2 regions of the Brachybacterium sp. GPGPB12 genome follow, and region 2 is predicted to be linked to the other one. Evidence: riboswitches for the same ligand, from Rfam matches in the RefSeq annotation. Region 2 holds a riboswitch; the other holds the start of a gene.

Region 1 (11,486 bases), 1.9 Mb from region 2:
CGCGATCGTCCGTGCGAGCTTCGAACGCGCCGGCCGGCCCCTGCAGATCGACCTCGAGATCACCCCCGGCAAGGCGAACCGCGCCCGGCTCCAGGGGCAGAACGTCTCCCGGGCGCGCGACCTGCTCGGCGAGGTGCGGGCAGTGCTCTTCGCCCCGGAGGACCTGGGACTGGTCAAGGCCGATCCGGAGGGCAGGCGCCGCTTCCTCGACGAGCTCCTGTTCGAGATCGCGCCCCGCTTCGCGTCGATCAAGGCCGACTACGACCGGGTCCTCAAGCGGCGCGGCAACCTGCTCAAGCAGATGCGCTCGATGCGGCGGGGCGGCTCGGGGCGCGCGTCGGCGGGCTGGACCCGGCCGAGTCCGCGGCCTCCACGCTCGAGGTCTGGGACCAGCGGCTCGCCCGCCACGGCGCCGAGCCGCTGCGTGCCCGGCTCCACCTCGTGAACCGTCTGCGCCCGCACCTGGGGTACTCCTACCTGCGGGTCTCGACCGACGAGGGGGCCGAGCAGGCGCTCGACCTGCCCCCTGACCAGCGCGGCGAGGTCGCCTCCCCGGCGGACGTCCGCTACCGCTCCGACGTGCTCGACGAGCTCGGCGCCGCGCCCGGGGAGCCGCCCGGCACCCGCGAGATCCACGACGTCCTGCTCGCCCTGGTCTCCGCACGCCACGACGAGGAGATCGACCGCGGCACGAACCTCACCGGGCCGCACCGCGACGACCTCGAGATCCGCCTGCACGACTTCCCCGCGAAGGGCTACGCGAGCCACGGCGAGTCCTGGTCTCTCGCGCTCGCCCTGCGCCTGGCCAGCTACGACCTGCTGCGTCTCGAGGAGGGCGACCTCGGCGACGGCGAGCCGATTCTCATCCTCGACGACGTCTTCAGCGAGCTGGACGTGCATCGCCGCGAGCGGCTCGGCCGGATCGTCACCGACGCCTCGCAGGTGCTGATCACGACCGCGAACGACACCGACATCCCCGCCTCCCTCGACGGCGAGATCCACGTGGTCGACGTGACGCTCGGCGAGGCGGTCCCGCGCGCCGGGGGCGGGCTGCGATGAACGGCGGTGCTCCGCGCCCGAGGATCGCCAACCCCTACGGGCTCGGCACCTGGAGTGGGGCGGCGGCGGCGTCCGAGGAGCAGGCGTCCTCGCCGACGGCTCCGGCCGCCGCGCCCCCGCGGGGTGGTGCCCGCGGCGGGGACGGTGCCGAGCGGGCCCGCGGTGGAGCGCGGCCGGGCGCCGAGGGGGCTGGTGGGCCCGTCGCGTCCCGCTCCGGGGCACGGACGCCCGTCGCCCCCGGGGATCCCGACCGCGAGGAGCAGGTGCTCTACGATCCGCCGGACCTGCCGGCGCCGGCGGATCCCTTCGAGCTCGCACGCCGCACCGTCAACCGCTCCCGTGCCGCTGCCCGTGACCGCGGCCTCTTCCCGATCTCCGCGAAGACGCAGGCCAGGGACGTGCGCGACCGGTCCGGCCGGGCGCCGGGCTACTCCGGCTCGCGCCCGGACCCGCGGGATCCGCAGGGCATCGAGCTGGTGCTGAAGAAGGTGCTGGGGAACCTCGGCTGGAACGCCGGGATGAGCACCGGACGGGTGCTGGACGAGTGGGACGTGATCGTCGGGGAGCGCCTCGCGACGCACTGCCGGCCGGTCTCCTTCGAGGACGGGGTGCTCGTGGTCAGCGCCTCCTCCTCGGCGTGGGCGGCGCGGCTGCGGATGCTCACCCCTCAGCTGATCACCACCATCGAGGAGCACGTCGGCTCCCACGTCGTCTCGGAGCTGAAGGTCACCGGCCCGGCCGCCGCCGAGCGCGGCTGGAAGAAGGGTCGACGGACGGTGACCTGGCGCGGCCCCCGGGATACGTATGGCTGAGCGACGTGCTGCGAGGGACGAGCGGTAGGAGGTCAGCGGGTGGGTGGAGCCTGATCGACGTGCTGCGAGGGACGAGCGGTAGGAGGTCAGCGGGTTGATGGAGCCTGATCGGGCGTTCATCCGCCGTCATCCTCCCGGCCGCCCCTGCTACGGTGTGCTCTCGACGAGCTGATGATGCTCGCGTGCACTGGGGTCGGTGAAATTCCGAGCCGGCGGTGACAGTCCGCGACCCGAGGGCCCATGGCCCGAGGCTGACCAGGTGGAACTCCTGGACCGACGGTGAGAGTCCGGATGGGAAGCGCACGCGGTCGACGTCGCCTGGCGTACCTGCCGACCCTCCGGGCCCGGCCGGCGCCCCCGGTGACGTCGTCCCGTCTCTTCCTCTCCCTCCGGGATCGCGAGCAGCGGACGGAGGAGAGGCCATGGACCCCGGCACCACGCAGGACGCCCCGCCAAGCGACCGGCCAGGGATCACCCCCGCGGAGACCGCCGCGCGCGCCGCGCGCTCGAGATCGCCGCGGACCCCGCCGTGCCGTTCGGCCCGAACCCCCGCGTCGGTCGCGTGCTCCTCGCCGCCGACGGGACCGTCCTCGCCGAGGGCCGTCACCGCGGGGCCGGCACCGCCCACGCCGAGGCCGACGCCCTCGCCCGCGCCCGGCAGGCGCCGGGAGCCGCCGCGACTCTGCGCGGCGCGACGGCCGTGGTCACCCTCGAGCCCTGCGACCACACCGGCCGCACCGGCCCCTGCACCCAGGCGCTCCTCGAGGCCGGGATCTCCCGCGTCGTCGTCGCGAGGCAGGACCCGAACCCGCAGGCCGCGGGTGGAATCGACCGCCTGCGCGCGGCCGGGGTCGAGGTCGTCGGCGACGTTCCCGCCGATCTCGCCGCCACGGCCGCGGCCCTGAACCGCGGCTGGGAGCACGGCCTCGGCGCGTCCCGGCCGCTGGTCACGGCGAAGACCGCGCTCACTCTCGACGGCCGCGCCGCCGCCGTCGACGGCACCAGCCGATGGATCACCGGCCCCGCCGCCCGCGAGGAGGTCCACCGGTCGCGCACCACCTGCGATGCCGTCCTCGTCGGCACCGGCACCGCCCGCAGCGACCGCCCGACGCTGACGGCCCGTCGGCCGGACGGCACCCTCCACGCCCGCCAGCCGCGCGCGTCGTGGTGGGCACCTCCGAGGTGGAGGACCTCCCCGCGACAGAGGGCGCCGGGGAGGCGGCCGCACCTGCCCACCCGCGACCCGTCGGCCGCGCTCGCGACGCTCTTCGACCGCGGGATCCGGCACGTCGCCGCTCGAGGGAGGACCCACCCTCGCCGCCGCCTTCCTCCGCGCCGGGCTCGTCGACGAGCTGATCGTGCACCTCGCCCCCACTCTGCTCGGCGCCGGCCGCCCCGGCGTCGCCGACCTCGGGATCACCACCCTCGCCGAGCGGCTCGACCTGGAACTGGTCGACGTCGCCCCGCGCCCACGCCCGGCGGCGCGGCCGATCTGCGCCTCACCCTCCGCCCCCGCACCACTCCCACCCCGGCCTGACCAGGAAGGACACCACCATGTTCACCGGAATCATCGAGGAGCTCGGCACCGTCGAGGCCTTCGACCTCGGCGCCGACCCCGCCGCTCTGCGGATCCGCTCCCCGCGCGTGCTCGAGAGCATCGCCCTCGGCGACTCGATCGCCGTCAACGGTCGCTGCCTCACCGTCACCGCCGTCGTCGGGGAGACGTGGAGCGCCGACGTCATCGCCACCACTCTCGCCGCGACCACGCTCGGCACGCTCCGCCCCGGCGACCGCGTGAACCTCGAGCGCGCGTGCGGGCCGACGGCCGCCTGGACGGGCACATCGTGCAGGGCCACGTGGACGGCGTCGGCGAGATCCTCTCCCGCGACGAGCAGTCCGGCACCACCCTCTCGCGCCTGCGCCTGCCGGAGGGGCTGGCCCGCTACGTGGTGCCCAAGGGCTCCCTCGCCGTGGACGGGGTCAGCCTCACCGTCGCCGCGATCGACGGCGACGTGGTCACGATCGGCTTGATCCCCGAGACCCTCGAGCGCACCACCCTCGGCGCCCGCTCCGTCGGCGAGGGCGTGGACCTCGAGGTCGACGTGCTCGCGAAGTACGTCGAGAAGCTCACCGCCGGTCTGTTGCCCGCGCGCGCCCCGGAGGCCGTGACCGGGACGGAGCAGGGACGATGACCGGCCTGCGCCTGGATCCCGTGCCCGCCGCGATTGCGGAGATCGCCGCCGGCCGGCCCGTCGTGGTGGTGGACGACGAGGACCGCGAGAACGAGGGGGACCTTATCCTCGCCGCCGCGACCGCCACCCCCGCCCAGGTCGCCTTCGCGGTCCGGCACTCGAGCGGGTCGCTGTGCGCGCCGATGAGCGCCGAGCGGGCCGACGCCCTCGAGCCGCCGCTGATGGTCGCCGACAACGCGGACCCCTTCCGCACCGCGTACACCCTGACCGTCGACGCGGCCGAGAGGGGTCACCACCGGCATCTCCGCCGCGGACCGGGCCCGCACCCTCACCGTCCTCGCCGATCCCGCCGCAGTCCCGAGCGACCTGATCCGGCCCGGGCACGTCGCGCCGCGCGGGCGAAGGCCGGCGGGGTGCTCGAGCGGCGCGGCCACACCGAGGCCGCCGTGGACCTCACACGGATGGCAGGTCTGCCCGCGGTCGGGATGATCGTCGAGCTCGTCCACGACGACGGCACCATGCGGCGCGGCCCAGCGCTTCGCGCCTTCGCCGACCAGCACGGACTGGCCATGATCTCCATCGAGGACCTCGCCGCGCACCGGCGGGAGATCGGTGAGGCGGCGGGAGCGGCCCAGGAGCCGGTGACGGCAACGGAGTCCGACCAGGCCGCCGAGGCGCCGGCCGCCAGCCCGTCGGTCACGTCGACCAGTCCGTCGGCTCCGTCGGCCGGTCCCATGGCCGCGCCGGATCCGACCCCGCTCGAGGTCACCGAGGCGGTGCCGCGCCCTCCGCCCACGGCGCCTTCCGCGCCCTCGCCGTGCGGGAGGGGACGGCGGAGCACCTGGTGCTCGTGGCCGGGGACGTCACCGGGGAGGAGCCCGTGCTCACGCGCGTCCACTCCGAGTGCGTGACCGGTGACGTGATCGGCTCGCTGCGCTGCGACTGCGGGCCCCAGCCGCAGGAGTCCCTCGCCCGGATCTCCACCGCCGGCCGCGGCGTGCTGGTGGCGCTGCGCGGGCACGAGGGCCGCGGCATCGGCCTGGTCCAGAAGCGCGCGCCTACGCCCTGCAGGACGCGGGCCGCGACACCGTCGAGGCGAACCTCGACCTCGGACTGCCCGTGGACGAGCGCGGCTTCGCCGCGGTCCCGCGGATCCTCGAGCACCTCGGCGTCACCACGATCGACCTGCTCACCCACAACCCCGAGAAGGCCGACGCCCTGCGCGCCGGCGGCACGCGCATGCACCGGGTCCTCGACCTCGAGGCCCACCCCACTCCCGAGAACCTCGCGTATCTCACCACCAAGCGGGACCGGCTGGGCCACCACCTGACCGGGCTTCCCGCGCTCGCCACTGCCGCCACCGCCGAATCCATCACCGAACCCACCCCTGCCCCCACCCCCTCACCCACCCACGGAGGAACCCGATGAGCGGCCACGGCGCCCCCACCCCGCAGATCACCGCCCGCCCCGACGCCCGCGTCGCGATCGTCGCCGCGTCCTGGCACGAGGAGGTGATGGACGGCCTGGTCGCCGGCGCCCTGCGCGCCTGCGCCGAGGCCGGCATCGACCGGCCCACCCTGGTGCGCGTGCCCGGCTCCTTCGAGTCGCCCGTGGTCGCGGACCGCCTCGCCCGCGGCCACGAGGCCGTGATCGCCCTCGGCGTCGTCATCCGCGGCGGCACCCCGCACTTCGACTACGTCTGCTCCGCGGCGACCGACGGGCTGAACCGGGTGTCCCTCGACCACGGCGTCCCCGTCGGCTTCGGGCTCCTGACCTGCGATTCCGACGAGCAGGCGCGGGATCGGGCCGGCCTGCCCGGCTCCGTGGAGGACAAGGGGCACGAGGCGGCCGCGGCGGCGCTCGCCACCGCCGAGGTGCTCGCGGGGCTCCCGGACGCCGCCCGCTGAGCCCCGTCGCGGGACGCCCGAGAGCGGACATCCCAGGCGCGCCTGTGCCGCCTCCGGACCCCCTCGGGCGTACCCGCCCCCATCCGAGGCTCCCGGAGCGCGTTGAAGAGGCCGTCACGGAGCGTCTGGGACGGGGTCAGCGTCGCGTCGTCCACAGGAACGGGGCGTCGAATAGGCCCAGCACCCGTTCTCCGATAGAATGAGGGCGGTTCGGCCGACGTCGACCGGGGTCGAAGCGGCCCGGTCACCTCGATGCCGTCGGCCCGATCGCCGAGGCCTGCGGGTGCCGCTCGCGCGCGTGCGCGAGAAGCTCCTGCGGATCCCGCACGCGTCGGGCCGCAGGGACACCGCCGCACGGTGCCGCCGGACCACCCTCGGTCCTTCCGACCGAGGGACGACCGGACTGCGAGGAGCCACATCAGGTGAGCGACAGCGACCGCCCCATGCCCGACCAGGACCTGCCCGAGGGCACCTCGGACCCGTCACCGGGAGCGGGCGGCGCAAAGACCGGCCCCCGAGGCGGCGACGGCCCCCGCGGTCCCGGCGCCGACCACCGCGGGCGAGAAGGCGGCCCGTGCGCCCGAGCACTACGAGGCCTCGGACATCACCGTCCTCGAGGGCCTCGAGGCGGTCCGCAAGCGTCCCGGCATGTACATCGGCTCCACCGGTGAGCGCGGCCTGCACCACATGGTCCAGGAGATCGTCGACAACTCCGTGGACGAGGCGATGGCCGGCCATGGCGACACCATCGAGGTCACCCTCCTCGCCGACGGCGGCGTGCGCGTCGTCGACCACGCCCGCGGCATCCCCGTGGACATGCACCCCACCGAGAACAAGCCCGCCGTGGAGCTGGTGCTCACCGTCGCGCACGCCGGCGGCAAGTTCGGCGGCGGCGGCTACGCCGTCTCCGGCGGCCTGCACGGCGTCGGCTCCTCCGTGGTCAACGCCCTCTCCATCCGCATGGAGGTCGAGATCCGCCGCCAGGGCCACGTCTGGCGCCAGGCCTACTCCCGCGGCGTCCCCGAGGCACCGCTGGAGAAGGGCGAGGAGACCGACGAGACCGGCACCACCATCACCTTCTGGGCCGACGGCGAGATCTTCGACACGACCGTCTACGACTTCGAGACGGCGCGCAAGCGGTTCCAGCAGATGGCCTTCCTCAACAAGGGCCTGCGCATCACGCTGACCGACGAGCGCGCCGACGAGGCCGAGGAGGACCAGGAGGTCGACGTCGAGCTCGAGGCCGAGAAGGCCGAGCAGGGCGAGACCTCGGGCGGCCCCCGCACGGTCTCCTACCTCTACGAGCGCGGTCTGCAGGACTTCGTCGAGTTCATCAACTCGGCCAAGCGCGCCGAGGTGATCCACCCCGACATCATCTCCTTCGAGTCCGAGGACACGGACGCGAAGATCTCCGTCGAGGTCGCGATGCAGTGGACCGGCGCCTACACCGACTCCGTCCATACCTATGCCAACACGATCAACACCCACGAGGGCGGCACCCACGAAGAGGGCTTCCGCTCCTCGCTCACCTCGATCGTGAACCGCTACGGCCGGTCCCAGGGCCTGCTGAAGGAGAAGGACGCCAACCTCACCGGCGAGGACATCCGCGAGGGCCTCACCGCGGTGATCTCCGTGAAGCTCGGCGAGCCGCAGTTCGAGGGGCAGACCAAGACCAAGCTCGGCAACACCATCGCCCGCACCTTCATGGTCAAGGTGATGACCGACCAGCTCACCGCCTGGTTCGGGTCCCACCCGAACGAGGCCAAGGCGATCGTGCTGAAGGGCCAGGCCGCGGCGATGGCCCGCGAGGCGGCCCGGAAGGCCCGCGACGCGACCCGTCGGAAGTCCCCGCTGGAGACCGGCGGCATGCCCGGCAAAGCTGCGCGACTGCTCCTCCCGCAACCCCGCCGAGTCCGAGATCTTCATCGTCGAGGGTGACTCCGCCGGCGGCTCCGCCGTGCAGGGCCGCGACCCGCGCACCCAGGCGATCCTCCCCATCCGCGGCAAGATCCTGAACGTGGAGAAGGCGCGGCTGGACCGGGCGCTGGACAACCAGGAGGTCCGCTCGCTGATCACCGCCTTCGGCACCGGCATCGGCGAGGACTTCGACGCGACCAAGCTGCGGTACCACAAGATCATCCTGATGGCCGACGCGGACGTCGACGGCCAGCACATCTGCACCCTGCTCGCTGACGCCGCTGTTCCGCTACATGCGGCCGCTGATCGAGCTGGGCCACGTGTTCATCGCGATGCCGCCGCTGTACCGCCTGAAGTGGTCCAACGCCCCTCACGAGTACGTCTTCAGCGACGAGGAGCGCGACGAGCGCCTCGCCGCCGGGCAGTCCGCCGGGCGCCGCATCCCCAAGGACAACGGCATCCAGCGCTACAAGGGCCTCGGCGAGATGGACTGGAAGGAGCCGCAGTCCACCACCATGGACCCCGCCACCCGCACCCTCAAGCAGGTCACGGTCGACGAGGCCGCCGACGCCGACACCATCTTCTCCGTCCTGATGGGCGATGACGTCGAGTCCCGGCGCCGCTTCATCCAGGAGAACGCCAAGGACGTCCGCTTCCTCGACATCTGAGCGGGCCCCGGGGCGGCGCCGATCCCTCTCGCGCGCCCCCGGGACCCCCACGACCCACCGGCCCCACCCGAAAGGCCCTCCCCGCCATGAGCGACACCCCGAACGACCCCACCGGCCCCGAGGACGACCAGCCCTCGGCCGAGACCCCGACCCCCGCCGAGAGCGCCGGGATCGGCGGTCAGGAGATGCCCGAGGGCTCCAGCGAGCTCTCGGCCGACGAGGCCGCCTCCCGCACCGTCACGCTCGTCGACCCCCTCGACGAGGACGAGGTCGACCGCATCACCCAGGTCGACCTCAATCAGGAGATGCAGCGCTCCTATCTCGACTACGCGATGAGCGTCATCGTCTCGCGCGCCCTCCCGGACGTGCGCGACGGCCTCAAGCCCGTCCACCGCCGCATCGTCTACGCCATGTACGACGGCGGCTACCGCCCCGACCGCTCCTTCTCCAAGTGCGCGAAGGTCGTCGGCGAGGTCATGGGCAACTACCACCCCCACGGCGACTCCGCGATCTACGACGCGATGGTCCGCCTGGTCCAGCCCTGGAACATGCGCTACCCGCTGATCCTGGGCCAGGGCAACTTCGGCTCCGCCGGCGACGACGGCGCGGCCGCCCCCGGTACACCGAGTGCAAGATGGCGCCGCTGGCCCTCGAGCTGGTCCGCGACATCGAGCAGGACACCGTGGACATGCAGGGCAACTACGACAACACCGTCGACGAGCCCTCCGTCCTCCCCGCGCGCTTCCCGAACCTGCTGGTCAACGGCTCCGCCGGCATCGCCGTCGGCATGGCCACGAACATCCCGCCGCACAACCTGCGCGAGGTGGCCGACGCCGTCCAGTGGTCGCTGACGAACCACGAGGCGACCAAGCCCGAGCCGCTCGAAGCGTGCATGAAGTTCATCAAGGGCCCCGACTTCCCCTCCGGCGCGACGATCGTCGGCACCGACGGGATCGAGGACGCCTATCGCACCGGCCGCGGCTCCATCACCCAGCGCGCCGTCGTCTCCACCGAGGAGATCGGCGGCCGCATGGCGCTCGTCGTCACCGAGTACGCCCTACCAGGTCAATCCCGACAACCTCGCCCGCAAGATCGCGGAGATGGTCAAGCTCGGCAAGATCCAGGGCATCGCCGACATCACCGACGAGACCTCCGGCCGCACCGGCCAGCGCCTGGTCATCACCCTCAAGCGCGACGCCGTGGCGAAGGTGGTGCTGAACAACCTCTACAAGCACACCCAGCCGCAGGAGAACTTCTCCGCGAACATGCTCGCCCTCTCCGGCGGCGTGCCCCGCACCCTCTCGATCGACTCCTTCGTGCGCGAGTGGACGAAGCACCAGATCGACGTCATCGTGCGCCGCACGGAGTTCCGCCTGAGGAAGGCCGAGGAGCAGATCCACATCTACCGCGGCTACCTCAAGGCACTGGACGCGCTGGACGAGGTCATCGCGCTGATCCGCCGCTCCCCGGACGTCGACGAGGCCCGCACCGGGCTGATCGACCTGCTCGAGATCGACGAGATCCAGGCCAACGCCATCCTCGCGATGCAGCGCGCCGCCTGGCCGCCCTGGAGCGCCAGAAGATCGTCGAGGAGCACGACCGGCTCCAGGCCCTCATCGAGGAGTACACCGCGATCCTCGCCGACCCGGCGCGGCGGCGGCAGATCGTCTCCGAGGAGCTCGGCGAGCTGGTCGACAAGTACGGCGACGACCGTCGGACCCAGATCCTCCCCTTCCACGGCGACATGTCGATGGAGGACCTCATCCCCGAGGAGGACGTGGTCGTCACGATCACGCGCGGCGGCTACGTCAAGCGCACCCGTGAGGACCAGTACCGGGCCCAGAAGCGCGGCGGCAAGGGCGTGCGCGGCGCGTCCCTGCGCGAGGACGACGTGGTCGAGCACTTCTTCACCACGACCACCCACCGCTGGTCGCTGTTCTTCACCAACCAGGGCCGGGTCTACCGTGCCAAGGGCTACGAGTCGCCCGAGGCGCCGCGGGACGCGAAGGGCCAGCACGTCGCGAACCTGATGGCCTTCCAGCCCGACGAGCACATCGCCTCCGTCCTCGCGATCGACTCCTACGAGGACGCCGAGTACCTGGTGCTCGCCACCGAGTCCGGCCTGGTCAAGAAGACGGCGATGACCGCCTTCGACTCCAACCGCACCGGCGGCATCATCGCGATCAACCTGCGCGACGTCGACGGCATCGACGGCACCCGCCCCGACCGCGTCATCGCCGCCCGCGCCGTGAACGGCGACGACGAGCCGCTGCTCGTCTCCCGCAACGGCCAGAGCGTGCGCATGCCCGCCGCGGACGACGTCTTGCGTCCGACGGGCCGCGCCACCAGCGGCGTCACCGGCATGAAGTTCCGCCACGACGACCAGCCGCTGGCGATGGACGTGGTGCGCCCCGGCACCTTCGTGGTCACCGTGACCGACGGCGGCTTCGCCAAGCGCACCAGCATCGACGAGTACCGCCTCCAGGGCCGCGGCGGCCTCGGCATCCGGGTCGCGAAGGCGCCCGACGACCGCGGCCACCTCGCCGGCGCCGCCGTCGTCGAGGAGACCGACGAGCCGCTGGTCGTGATGGAGCGCGGCCGCGTGGTCCGCTCGAAGGTCTCCGAGGTGCCGCCGAAGGGCCGCACCACCATGGGCGTCACCTTCGCCAAGCCCGACAAGGGCGACCGCATCCTGCTGGTCACCACCGGCCCGGAGAGCGAGCTCGACGAGGACGAGGCCGAGAAGCCGGTCCTCGAGGACGCCGGCGACGACGGTGAGGGCTCCGCGGACAGCGCGGCGAGCCCCGCCTCGGCCGACGAGGCCGGAGGCGAGGAGGATGCGGAGATCTCCGACACCGCCGCCTCCGCGACCGAGGACGGGCAGGGCGATGCTCTAGGCTCTGACGAGTCCGAGACCTCGCCCGACGACGC
Region 2 (11,486 bases):
CCTCTCCCTCGCGCTCGGCGCCGACGACCTCGTCCTCGCCGACGACGCCCACTGGCTCGACCTCTGCTCGGGCCCCGGCGGGAAGACCGCCCTGCTCGGCGGGCTCACCATCGACCACGACGCCGACCTCCTCGCCGTCGAGCCGCAGGAGCACCGCACCGAGCTGGTGGACCGCGCGGTGGCGAGCCTGCGCGAGGCCGGTCGCGAGATCACCACCCTCACCGCCGACGGCACCACCATCGGCGCCGAGCGGCCCGGGGAGTTCTCCCGCGTCCTGGCCGACGTCCCCTGCTCCGGGCTCGGGGCGCGCGCCGCCGGCCCGAGGCCCGCTGGCGCCGCACCCCCGCCGACGTCGGCCAGCTCGGCGCGATCCAGCGCGACCTGCTGACCTCCGCGCTGGATGCGACCGCGCCCGGCGGCGTCGTCGCCTATGTCACCTGCTCGCCGCACCTGGCCGAGACCCGCCTGATCGTCGCCGACGTCCTCAAGCGCCGCGACGACGTCGAGCGCCTCGACGCCCGCCCCGCCGTCCGCGCCGGCCTGCTTGCCCGCCGTGCGGGACGAGGTCGAGCTGGGCGAGGGCCCCGACGTCCAGCTGTGGCCCCACGTCCACGGCACCGACGCCATGTTCATCTGCCTCGCTGCGCAGGCTCCCCGTGCCCACCGAGGAAGGAACCCCGAGCTGATGAGCATCTCGTACTCCACCGACTCCAGCTTCATCCACCCCAGCATCCTCAACGCCGACTTCATGTCCATCGGCGCCGAGCTCGACAAGATCTCCAGCGCCGACAGCGTCCACGTCGACGTCATGGACAACCACTTCGTGCCGAACCTGACCTTCGGGCCGAGCATGGTCGAGCAGATCGTCGAGCGCGACCCCATCCCGATCGACGCGCACCTGATGATCGAGGACGCCGACACCCAGGCCCCCGTCTTCGCGGAGGCCGGCGCCTCCTCGGTGACCTTCCACCTCGAGGCCGCCCGCGCCCCCGTCAAGCTCGCCCGCGACCTGCGCCGCAAGAACGCCCAGGTCGGCGTCGCACTGCGCCCCGCCACCCCGGTCGAGCCGCTGATCGACATCATCGGCGAGTTCGACATCTTGCTGATCATGACGGTCGAGCCCGGATTCGGCGGGCAGAGCTTCCTCGAGACGATGCTCCCGAAGATCCGTCGGGCCCGCCGCGCGATCTCCGAGGCGAACCTCGAGGTCTCGATCCAGGTCGACGGCGGCGTCAGCCGCGAGACGATCGAGCGCCGCGCCGAGGCGGGCGCGAACGTCTTCGTTGCGGGCTCCGCGATCTACAAGGCCCGCGACGCCGCCGAGGAGATCTCCGCCCTGCGCGAACTGGCGGGCGCCCACGCCGCGCACTGACCTATCCTTGCTCCGTCACATCCTGTGACGTGCTCCGGGGTCGGTGAAAGTCCGAGCCGGCGGTGACAGTCCGCGACCCGCATTCTGCGGTGGAGCCGGTGGAATTCCGGCACCGACAGTACAGCCTGGATGAGAGGCGCACGTCCCGCAGGTCCCGGGACGGCGCACGCCTCCCCGAGCCCCGCAGGCAACCCTTTTCCCCCGGAGCCACTGCATCCGAGGTGAAAGGACCGACATGGACATCCTGCAGTGGCTCTTCGACGCCAAGATCGAATTCGGCGGAGGCCAGTTCCTCCTGCTCCGCGAGGTGCTCGGCAACGTCTTCGGACTGCTCAGCGCGCTCGGCGGCATGCGCCGCAAGGTCTGGGCCTGGCCCATCGGCATCCTGGGCAACGCCCTGCTGCTGACCGTCTTCCTCGGCGACGTCTTCGGCAACCCGAACTCCGTCGACCTGCTCGGCCAGGCCGGCCGACAGATCATGTTCATCGCCACCAGCGTCTACGGCTGGGTGCGCTGGCGCCAGGCGAAGCACGAGGACGGCACCGCCGTCGAGCCCGTCTGGGCCTCCTGGGGCACCCGCGCCCTGTTGCTCGTCGTGCTCGTCGGCGGCACCGCGGCGCTCACCCCGCTGTTCCGGGCGCTGGGCTCCTACGAGCCGGTCTGGGCCGACGCCTGGATCTTCATGGGCGACCTGCTGGCGACCTTCGGCATGGCCAAGGGCTGGGTCGAGTTCTGGCTGATCTGGGTCGCGGTCGACCTCGTCGGCGTGCCGCTGCTGTGGAGCGCCGGCTACTACGCGAGCGCGTTCATGTATCTCTTCTACGGCGCGTTCACCCTCACCGGCTTCTTCGTCTGGTGGCGGGTGCGCGACCGCCGCGACGCCGAGCCCGACCGGGTCACGGTCGAGACCGCGCACCTGGACCCGACGGTCCGCCGCGGCTGAGCCACGGGCGAGGCTCGTGCCCGGCAGGCGGTCTCCACCGCGGAGCACCTGCCGGGACGCGTACCCTGGCCCCGTGAAGGATTTCGAGGCACTGTTCGCCGAGCTGACCCAGAAGGCCCGCACCCGACCCGAGGGATCGGGCACCGTCGCGGAGCTCGATGCCGGCGTCCATCAGATCGGCAAGAAGATCGTCGAGGAGGCCGCCGAGGTGTGGATGGCCTGCGAGCACGAGTCCACCGACGACGCCGCCATGGAGATGAGCCAGGCGCTCTACCACCTCCAGGTCATGATGATCGCCAAGGACATCTCCCTCGAGGACGTCTACCGACATCTCTGAGCCGGCCCCGCGCCGCTCACCCCCGACTTCCCGTCCCACCCGTCTCGAGGCCGCCGCATCGGCCGAGGAGGATCCGTGCTCCGCATCGCCGTGCCCAACAAGGGCGCCCTGTCCGACCCCGCCGCCGACCTGCTCCAGGAGGCCGGCTACCGCCGCCGCGGCAACTCCAAGGAGCTGGTCGTGGTCGACGAGGACAACGGGGTGGAGCTGTTCCATCTGCGTCCCCGGGACATCGCGGTGTACGTCGGCTCCGGCACGGTCGACGTCGGCATCACCGGCCAGGACATCTTTGCTGGACTCCCGCACCCCGGCCCAGGAGATCCTCTCGCTGGGCTTCGCCCGCTCCACCTTCCGCTTCGCCGCGCCCGCCGGAACGCACAGCACCGTCGAGGAGCGCGCAGGGCTCCCGCATCGCCACCAGCTACGAGAACCTCGTGGAGGACTACCTCGCCGAGCGGGGGATCAGCGCCGAGGTGGTCCACCTCGACGGCGCGGTCGAGTCCTCGATCCGCCTCGGCGTCGCCGAGGTGATCGCGGACGTCGTCGAGACCGGCACCACGCTGCGCGAGGCAGGGCTGGAGCCCTTCGGCGAGGCGATCATGACCAGCGAGGCCGTGCTCTTCTCCCGCCCCGGCATGGAGTTGGACGACGAGGCGCGACGACGCGCTCGAGGTGCTCGAGCGGCGCATCCGCGGCGTGCTCGTCGCCCGCGAGTACGTGATGCTCGACTACGACATCCCCTCCGCACTGCTGGAGCGGGCGGTCGAGATCACCCCCGGCCTGCAGTCCCCGACCGTCTCGCCGCCGCACGGCGGGGAGTGGTCAGCCGTGCGCGCCATGGTCGACAGCCGCTCCGCGCACCGCATGATGGACGAGCTCTACGAGGCCGGCGCCCGCGCCATCCTGGTCACGGCGATCCAGGCCTGCCGCATCTGAGATCCCGATGAGCAGTGCCGCAGGGACCCCGGGCCGCGACGACGCACGCGCCGTCGAGGTGTTCCGTCCGCGGGCGGTGCGCTGGGCCGCCTACATCACCGCCGTCATCGTGATGGCCGGGATGATCGGCGGCGCGGTCATGATCACGAGCTTCCAGCTCGGCGGACGGCTCGGCTTGCTCATGATCGGTCTGCTCATCGCGCTGTTCTGCCATCTCGAGGCTTCGGTGCGGGTGGTCGCCCGTCCCGACGGGCTCGAGGTGCGCAACCTCATGCGCACCCGGACCTTCGAGTGGCCCGAGGTGCTCGGGATCAGCTTCCCGATGGGTGATCCCTGGGCTCATCTCGACCTCGCGGACGGGCGCACCCATCCGCTGCACGCCATCCAGCGCTACGACGGGGAGCGGGCGATCTCCGCCGCCCACCGCCTGCTGCACCTGGTCGAGGAGCGCGGCGAGGCCCACGGCGAGGGCGACGCCCAGCGCGGCTGACGCGGATCGCACGGCCGACATGGATCGGACGGCCGGACGGGCAGTCGTTCGACCTCAGGTACCGCATTCCTGGTACCTCACGTCGAAGAACCTCGCTGGACGGCCCCGCCGACCGCGGCGCAGGGCGCTGACGGCAAGTTGTTCGACGTCGGGTACCACTTTCCTGGTACCTCACGTCGATCAACTCCGTCGGTCGCCTGTCCCCGGCAACTCCGTCGGGCCCATGCCGGCGCCGAGGCGTCTAGCGCTTGGTGCCGCCCTTGGGCTCCTTCGGCCCCTTGGACTCGCCCTTCGTGCCGCCCGAGCCGCCGCCGGCGCCCGGACCTGCTCGGCCGCGCGGCGCCGGCGAGGGCCGCGTACTGGAAGGAGGCGTAGTCCTCGGCGAGAGTCCGTCCCATGGTGGTCATCCGCACGGGCATCTCCTCGAGCGCATCGCGCGACCCCTTGGCGTCGACCTCGGTGAGGTGGTGCGGACGCCGCGCTTCTTCGCCGGCTTCAGGATCGTGCTCTTGACCTGTTTCCGCACGGACTCATGAAAAGAGTTGTATCGGGAGTCGGAGCGGGGGAGCACCGGCAAGTGCACCGGGGCGAGCGGCGCTCGCCCGTAGGCGGTGGAGGAGTGGTGGGACAGGCCCCGGTGCCGCTCCCGCTCGTCGGCCTCGGAGACCCGCAGGGTCGCGATCGGCACGCCGCCGAGCACGGAGACCGCGTGGAGCGACTCCGCCGTCTGGACGCCGGAGAAGCCCCAGCCGGTGCCGGTGCCGAGATTGCCCGGGCCCTGGATCACGATCGCGACGTCCGCGCCGACCACGTGCCGGGCGCCCAGCGGCGCCGAGTGGACCGTGACCGCCTCGAGATCGCCACCGAACGACTGCCCGGCGCTGATCACGGCGGTGAGCAGGCCGGCCTCGCGCGACCGGGCCGCGCTCCTCGAGTAGACGGCGGGCGCGCCGCGGCATCGGTGTGCACATAGACGATCCGGACCGAGCGGCGCCGCGCCCGGATCCCGGCGACGATCGCAGGGAGGGAGGAGTGCAGGTCCGCGACCACCACCGGCATCCCGTCGATGCCGGTGGCCTCCCGGACCGTCTCGTAGTGCTCGCTGTCCGGGTCGTCGAGCGCGTCGACCATGGTCTGCATCGGCGTGTAGCGGGCCTTGACCATGTGGCCTCGCACCTCGGCGGCCTCGGGGAGCACCTCGGTGCGGGCCACGATCATGGCGTCGCCGCCGGTGCCGAGCTCGCGCCGCACGGCGTTGGTGTTCAGCGACACCTGCTCGCCGGCGCGCGGGCGCCCGGTGAGCTCCTCGTAGGCGATCGCGCTCAGCGTCCCCGCCCCGTCGTCCAGATCGATCTCGAGTCGATCCACTCCGGGCCAGGAGCTGGTCACGGCACTCACGGTGCCCCGTTCCCATCGCAGCATGGCCCCAGCCTAGAGGCGCGCGGCGGAAGCTCCGCATCCCTGTGATCCGGTCCGGCTAGTCTGGGCGGGTGGCTTCGAAGAACGTGGAGAGACTGCTCAACGTCATCATGACGATCGGCTCGCGACGGCGGATGGACCGCGCGAAGCTCTTCTCCGTCATCCCCGACTACGCCGAGGCGACGTCCGAGCAGGCCGCGGAGCGGATGTTCGAGCGCGACAAGGCCGCGATCCTGGAGCTCGGGCTCCCGCTCGTCGCCGAGCGGGACGTGCTGGACGAGAACACCGTGCACTACCGGATCGACGCCTCGCCCTCCACGGCGGTGCTCGATCTCACGACCGAGGAGTACACGGTCTCGCTCGCCGCGAGCCGCGCCTGGGACGACGCGACGGCCGGAGGAGCGGCCCGGCGCGTGCGCGCGAAGTCGCTCAGCCTCGGCCACGACGCGGACCCCGACCTGCTGCGGCGCACACCGCGCGGCGCCGTCGAGTCCCTGCCCGTGCTCTCCCCGCTGCTGGACGCCGTGGTGACCGGGCGCTCGGTGCGCTTCACCTATCGCGGCACGCACGGCGCCCCCGCGCGCCGCCATGTCGAGCCGTGGGTCGTCGGCGTCCACGACGGGCACTGGTACGTCTACGGCCACGACCGCGACCGCGACGCGCCCCGCGTGTTCCGCGCCTCGAGGATCGAGTCCTTCCCCGCCGAGGGCCCCGCCGCGAAGGCACCCCGCCCCGACGACATCGACCTCGCCGATGTGCTCGATCGGATGCTCGACAGCGACGACCGGGCCTCCGCGCCGCTGCGGGCCGCCCCCTACAAGGCGCTCGCCCTGCGCGACCGCGCCGTCGCCCCGCTCGAGGCCGAGCGGCTGCGACTTCCCGAGTCGCCCCGCCCGGCGACCCGCCGACTGGTCCTCGCCGACGTGCGCTGGGTCGAGCTGCTCGAGCCCGCCGCCTGGCGCGCCGAGATCGCCGAGGTGCTCGAGGCGGTCGCCGCGCGCCACGAGGGCGTCGCCGCGCTCGATGCCCTCGAAGCCGCCGCGCCGCGCCCCGCCCCCGGATCCGGGTGAGCCCGCAGAGCGGCGACCACCTCTCGCGCCTGATCTCCGCCGCGTCCTTCGTCATGAGCCGCGGCGAGGCGGACCTCGCCGAGCTCGCCGAGGCGCTCGGCGTCAGCGAGAAGCGGCTGGTCGACGACCTGCAGGTGCTCTTCGTCTGCGGCGACATGGGCGCCGGCTGGGAGGACCTCATCGAGGCGGAGTGGGAGCACGGCACCGTGCGGGTGCGCAACGCGGAGCCGCGCGCCGCGCCCTCAGCCTCAGCGCCGTCGAGATCACGGCGCTCCTAGCCGGGCTCGCCGCCCTCGAGCCCGCCGCGGGCGAGGCGGAGCAGGTCGTCGACTCCGCCCGGGCGAAGCCGCTGGCCGCCATGTCCGGGGAGACGCCGGCCGAGGGCGCCCCCGCCCCGCCCGTCCCGCGCCGCGAGGAGATCGCCGAGGCCCTCTCGGCCGACGAGCGAGCCGCCCGCACCGCCGACCGCGCCGAGACGGTGCTCGCCGCGGTGGGCGCCGCGGCGCGCGCCGAGCAGGGCTCCGACGAGGCGACGCTGACCATCCGCTACTCCTCGACGGACCGCTCGGGCACGAGCGTGCGCAGGATCCGTCCCGAGCGGATCGAGTCCGACGGGGCGCGCTCCTATCTCGTGGCCGACTGCGAGCTCGCCGGCGGCCGCCGCCGCTTCCGCCTGGACCGGATCGTGGAGATCCTGCCGGACGGGACCCCGATGAGCCGGTCCGCTCCCGGGGTCGACGCGGACCTCTCCGGCCGTGTCGAGGGGGAGGTGTGGTCGCGCCTGGAGCCCGCCGGGCACTGGATCGCCGAGTCCTTCGCCGCCACCGAGTCGCGCGATGGCGGGGGCGGCCCCGGCGAGGACGGCTCGGACGGCGCCGGTGGCGGTGCGACCTACGCACGTCTCGAGGGCCCGGTGCGGGCACCGCTGGTGGACGCGGTGCTGGAATCCGCCGGCGCCGCCGAGGTGCTGTCCCCGCCCGTGCTCAGAGACACGATCGTGACTGTGGCGCGCGCGGGGCCGCACGTCACAGCCCTCGCTAGGCGCTACCCTGGGACGACCCGCCGTGCGGTGGGCCGAGCCGTCGCCGTGGCGGCCCGTCCGGCGCCCAGTCCGCTGTGGGATGATGGGCGCGCCTGCGCTGAGTCATGGCGCTGTTGAAAGGGACTTCCATGAACTTCTTCCGCAACCCCTGGGCGATCGTGCTTGCTGATCGTGCTCGTGATCCTGCTGTTCGGGGCCAACAAGCTTCCGGGACTCGCGCGCAACATGGGCAAGTCCATGCGCATCTTCAAGAGCGAGGTCGAGGAGATGCGCGGCGACGAGAAGCGCGGGGACGACGAGGACGAGTCGGATCGTCCCGCCCGCTCCGACCGCGCTCGCGACGACCGCGAGTACGACCCCCGCGACCGTGAGATCCGCGAGGACCGCGACCGCGAGACCGTCCGCGCCCCGCGCGAGGACGACGAGCCCTACCGCCGCGACTGAGCTCCGCGCCGGGACGGGGCAGGGCCGTGTGCCCGTCCCGTCCTGCCGGGCTGGGAGGAAACTGATCCGTGGCGAGTGATACACAGGGACGCGACCGGGCGCAGGGCGCGCCCGCGACGAAGAGGGGACGCGACCCCGAGGGACGCATGTCCCTCGGCGAGCACCTCACCGAGCTCCGCAACCGCCTGCTCATCAGCGCGGTCACGGTGCTCGTCTTCTCGATCGTCGGATGGTTCCTGTTCCCGTGGGTGTTCGATGCCGTCAAGGCGCCCATCGAGGCCGCGGGCGAGGACTCCGACCTCCAGTCGCTGATCAACTTCCAGGGCGTCGGCCAGGGGCTCAACGTCAAGCTCCAGATGGCGGCCTACATCGGCCTGATCCTCTCCTCGCCGATGATCATCCTTCAGGTGTGGCTGTTCGTGATGCCGGGCCTGCACAGGAACGAGCGCAAGTACGCGATCGGCTTCTTCGGCTCCGCGATCCCGCTGTTCTTCCTGGGCCGCGTCGCCGGGTACTGGGCCGTGAACCAGCTGGTCCCGGTGCTGATGAGCTTCACGCCCACCGAGGGATCGGTCTCGCAGATCATCCCCTACGACCAGTACCTCGCCCTGCTGATCAAGACCATGCTCGCCTTCGGCGTCGCGTTCGTGGTGCCGGTGGTCATGGTGTTGCTGAACTTCATGGGCCTGATCAGCGGCCGCGCGATGCTCAAGGCCTGGCGCTGGATCATCTTCCTGAGCTTCGCCTTCACCGCGGTCATGGTGCCCACGCCCGAGCCGATCACCCTGATCGCGATGTCCGCCGCGATCGCGAGCCTGTTCTTCGGCGCGATCGTCATCGCGCTCGCTCCACGACCGGCGCCAGGCGAAGCGCGGCGGCGACGAGGACCTCGACGACGACGAGGCCAGCCGCATCGACGACGAGGTCGAGAAGATCGACGGCCCCACCCGGCTCGACGAGCCCGACGAGGGCGGCCGGTGAGCAGACTCCGCGTCGGCCTGCTCGCGAACCCCACCGCCGCCCAGGGCACCGCCCATCGCGTGGGACGGCAGGTGGGGCATCTGCTCCATCTCGCGGGCATCTCGGTCGTGGACCTCTCCGGTCCCAGCGCGCACGTCGCGAGGGCCCGGGCGGAGGAGGTCCGCGACTCGCTGACGGCCCTCGTCGTGGTGGGCGGGGACGGCACCGTCTCGCTCGGCGCAGAGATCGTCGCGGGCACCCCCGTACGGCTCGGGATCGTGCCCGCCGGCGGCGGCAACGACTTCGCCCGCGCCCTGGGCCTCAGCATCAACGACCCCGAGGAGTCCACCCGCGCGCTCGCTGCACGCGCTGTCCCGCCCGGTCGTGACCATCGACGCGATCGAGGTGACCTCCGCGGGGAGAACGCGGCGCCGCACCGGTCCCTCGCGCTCGGCAACGTCAACCTCGGCTTCGACGCGATCGTCAACGCCCGCGCCAACAGCTCCCGGGCCTCCCACACCGTGCGCTACACCACCGCCGTCTTTGCGGGAGCCGCCCACCTTCACCCCGCGCCGTACTGGCTCGAGATCGACGGCGGCGAGCGGTTCGAGATCGACGCGCCGCCGCTGTCGCTGTGCGGCTCCGGGGTCTACGGTGGCGGGATGCAGATGGTTCCGGACGCCCGCATCGACGACGGACAGCTCGAGCTGTTGAGCATCGAGGGGCTGGGCAGGCGCGATCTGCTGCGCTTCTTCCCCCGCGTCTTCAAGGGCACCCACACCGAGCTCGAGGGCGTGCGCGTCCGCCCGGTGCGGGAGGTGACCGTAGGACTGCGCCACGGCCGCTCGCTGCGCGCCTACGCCGACGGGGAGGCCCGCTCCCTGCTACCCCTCACCGCGCGCGTCGCGCCCGGCGCCGTGCGCCTGCTCGCCGATCTCTCGGCGGCGCGCGGCGAGAGGGCGGTCGACGGGGAGCGCAGTGACCTCGCCCGCAGAGCGCTACGCGGCCTGGGCCGAGGAGAAGCGGCGGGAGAACTCCGAGCTCACCGCCTTCACCGCCCGCTACGACTTCGCGCTGGACGACTTCCAGCTCGCCGGCGGCCGCGCCCTCGAGGACGGCCGCTCCGTGCTGGTGGCCGCCCCGACCGGCGCCGGCAAGACCGTCGTCGGCGAGTTCGCGGTGCATCTCGCGCTCGCACAGGGCCGGAAGGTCTTCTACACCGCGCCGATCAAGGCGCTGTCCAACCAGAAGTTCGGCGAGCTGGTGGACTGGCTGGGCGCGGAGCGCGTCGGCCTGCTGACGGGCGACACCTCGATCCGCCCCACCGCCGAGGTGGTCGTGATGACCACCGAGGTCTTTGCGCAACATGCTGTACGCGGACTCCGACCTGCTGGACGGGCTGGGCTTCGTGGTGATGGACGAGGTGCACTACCTCGCCGATCGCCTGCGCGGGCCCGTGTGGGAAGAAGTCATCATCCACCTGGACCGCTCCGTCCAGCTGGTCGCCCTCTCGGCGACGGTCTCGAACGCCGAGGAGTTCGGGGCCTGGCTCCAGGAGGTGCGGGGCGAGACCTCGATCATCGTCTCCGAGACGCGGCCGGTGCCGCTGTGGCGACGTGATCGTCGGCGAGGAGCCGCTGGACCTCTTCGTCGACGCCGACGGGGAGGCCGTCGTCTCCCACGGCCCCGGTGCCCGCAGCGATCGTCAGGTCAACCCCGAGATCGAGCGGATCACCTCCTTCTCCCTGCCGGTGGACGAGCGCAGCGGGGGACAGCGCGGCCGCGGCTATCGCGGCCGGAAGGGCAACCGCGGCCGCCACCGCCCCCGCGGCGCCGGACGCCACGGCTCGCCGCGAGGCGAGCGGGGCGGGGACCGGCGCGGCGAGCACGAGGGCCCGCGGCACCACGGTCCGGGCTCGGGACGTGACGACTCGCGGCACGAGGGCGGTCGGCACGGCGGCTCTCGCGGCGGGGCCGGTGGCCGTCCGATGCGCCGCCCCGAGGTGGTCGAGGTGCTCGATGATGCCGCGCTGCTGCCCGCGATCATGTTCATCTTCTCCCGCGCCGGCTGCGAGGGCGCCGTCCAGCAGTGCGCCCGGGCTCGCCTGCGCCTGACCGACGACCACGAGCGCGGCGAGATCCGCGCCGTCCTCGACGAGCGCCTGGCCGAGATCGGCGTCGAGGACGAAGAGGTGCTGGGCCTGCACGCCTTCCGCCGCGCCGTCCTGGACGGCTACGCCGCCCACCACGCCGGGATCTTGCCGCTGCTGAAGACCGTCGTCGAGGAGCTCTTCGCCCGCGGGTCGCTCAAGGTCGTCTTCGCCACCGAGACCCTCGCCCTCGGCATCAACATGCCGGCCCGCTCCGTCGTGCTCGAGAAGCTCGTGAAGTTCAACGGCGTCGAGCACGCCGACCTCACACCGGGGGAGTACACCCAGCTCACCGGTCGTGCGGGACGGCGCGGCATCGACAC

Evidence for each region. Region 2 has a riboswitch for FMN ahead of pnuC (nicotinamide riboside transporter PnuC). Riboswitches for the same ligand answer to the same signal wherever they lie in the genome.
Region 1: another riboswitch for FMN. It lies ahead of ribD (bifunctional diaminohydroxyphosphoribosylaminopyrimidine deaminase/5-amino-6-(5-phosphoribosylamino)uracil reductase RibD); the one in region 2 lies ahead of pnuC (nicotinamide riboside transporter PnuC).

The regions. Positions count from the first base shown of each region.
Region 1 covers NZ_CP149573.1:2,377,052-2,388,537, forward strand. Annotated here, with positions in the region: partial or broken gene recF (DNA replication/repair protein RecF) at 1-1,059, shown strand, start outside; gene WKH84_RS13825 (DciA family protein) at 1,056-1,871, shown strand; FMN riboswitch at 2,050-2,179, shown strand; partial or broken gene ribD (bifunctional diaminohydroxyphosphoribosylaminopyrimidine deaminase/5-amino-6-(5-phosphoribosylamino)uracil reductase RibD) at 2,401-2,970, shown strand; partial or broken gene WKH84_RS13835 (riboflavin synthase) at 3,426-3,623, shown strand; gene WKH84_RS13840 (hypothetical protein) at 3,683-4,063, shown strand; partial or broken gene ribB (3,4-dihydroxy-2-butanone-4-phosphate synthase) at 4,060-5,491, shown strand; gene ribH (6,7-dimethyl-8-ribityllumazine synthase) at 5,488-5,970, shown strand; gene WKH84_RS13855 (hypothetical protein) at 6,393-6,641, shown strand; partial or broken gene WKH84_RS13860 (DNA topoisomerase subunit B) at 6,619-8,555, shown strand; partial or broken gene gyrA (DNA gyrase subunit A) at 8,741-11,486, shown strand, end outside.
Region 2 covers NZ_CP149573.1:320,092-331,577, reverse strand. Annotated here, with positions in the region: partial or broken gene WKH84_RS01760 (transcription antitermination factor NusB) at 1-634, shown strand, start outside; gene rpe (ribulose-phosphate 3-epimerase) at 686-1,372, shown strand; FMN riboswitch at 1,399-1,517, shown strand; gene pnuC (nicotinamide riboside transporter PnuC) at 1,608-2,315, shown strand; gene WKH84_RS01745 (phosphoribosyl-ATP diphosphatase) at 2,389-2,652, shown strand; partial or broken gene hisG (ATP phosphoribosyltransferase) at 2,728-3,588, shown strand; gene WKH84_RS01735 (PH domain-containing protein) at 3,596-4,078, shown strand; partial or broken gene WKH84_RS01730 (hypothetical protein) at 4,156-4,506, opposite strand; partial or broken gene WKH84_RS01725 (DUF3866 family protein) at 4,482-5,500, opposite strand; gene WKH84_RS01720 (WYL domain-containing protein) at 5,569-6,567, shown strand; gene WKH84_RS01715 (hypothetical protein) at 6,564-6,845, shown strand; gene WKH84_RS01710 (WYL domain-containing protein) at 6,758-7,726, shown strand; gene WKH84_RS01705 (twin-arginine translocase TatA/TatE family subunit) at 7,781-8,053, shown strand; partial or broken gene tatC (twin-arginine translocase subunit TatC) at 8,200-9,930, shown strand; partial or broken gene WKH84_RS01695 (DEAD/DEAH box helicase) at 9,992-11,486, shown strand, end outside.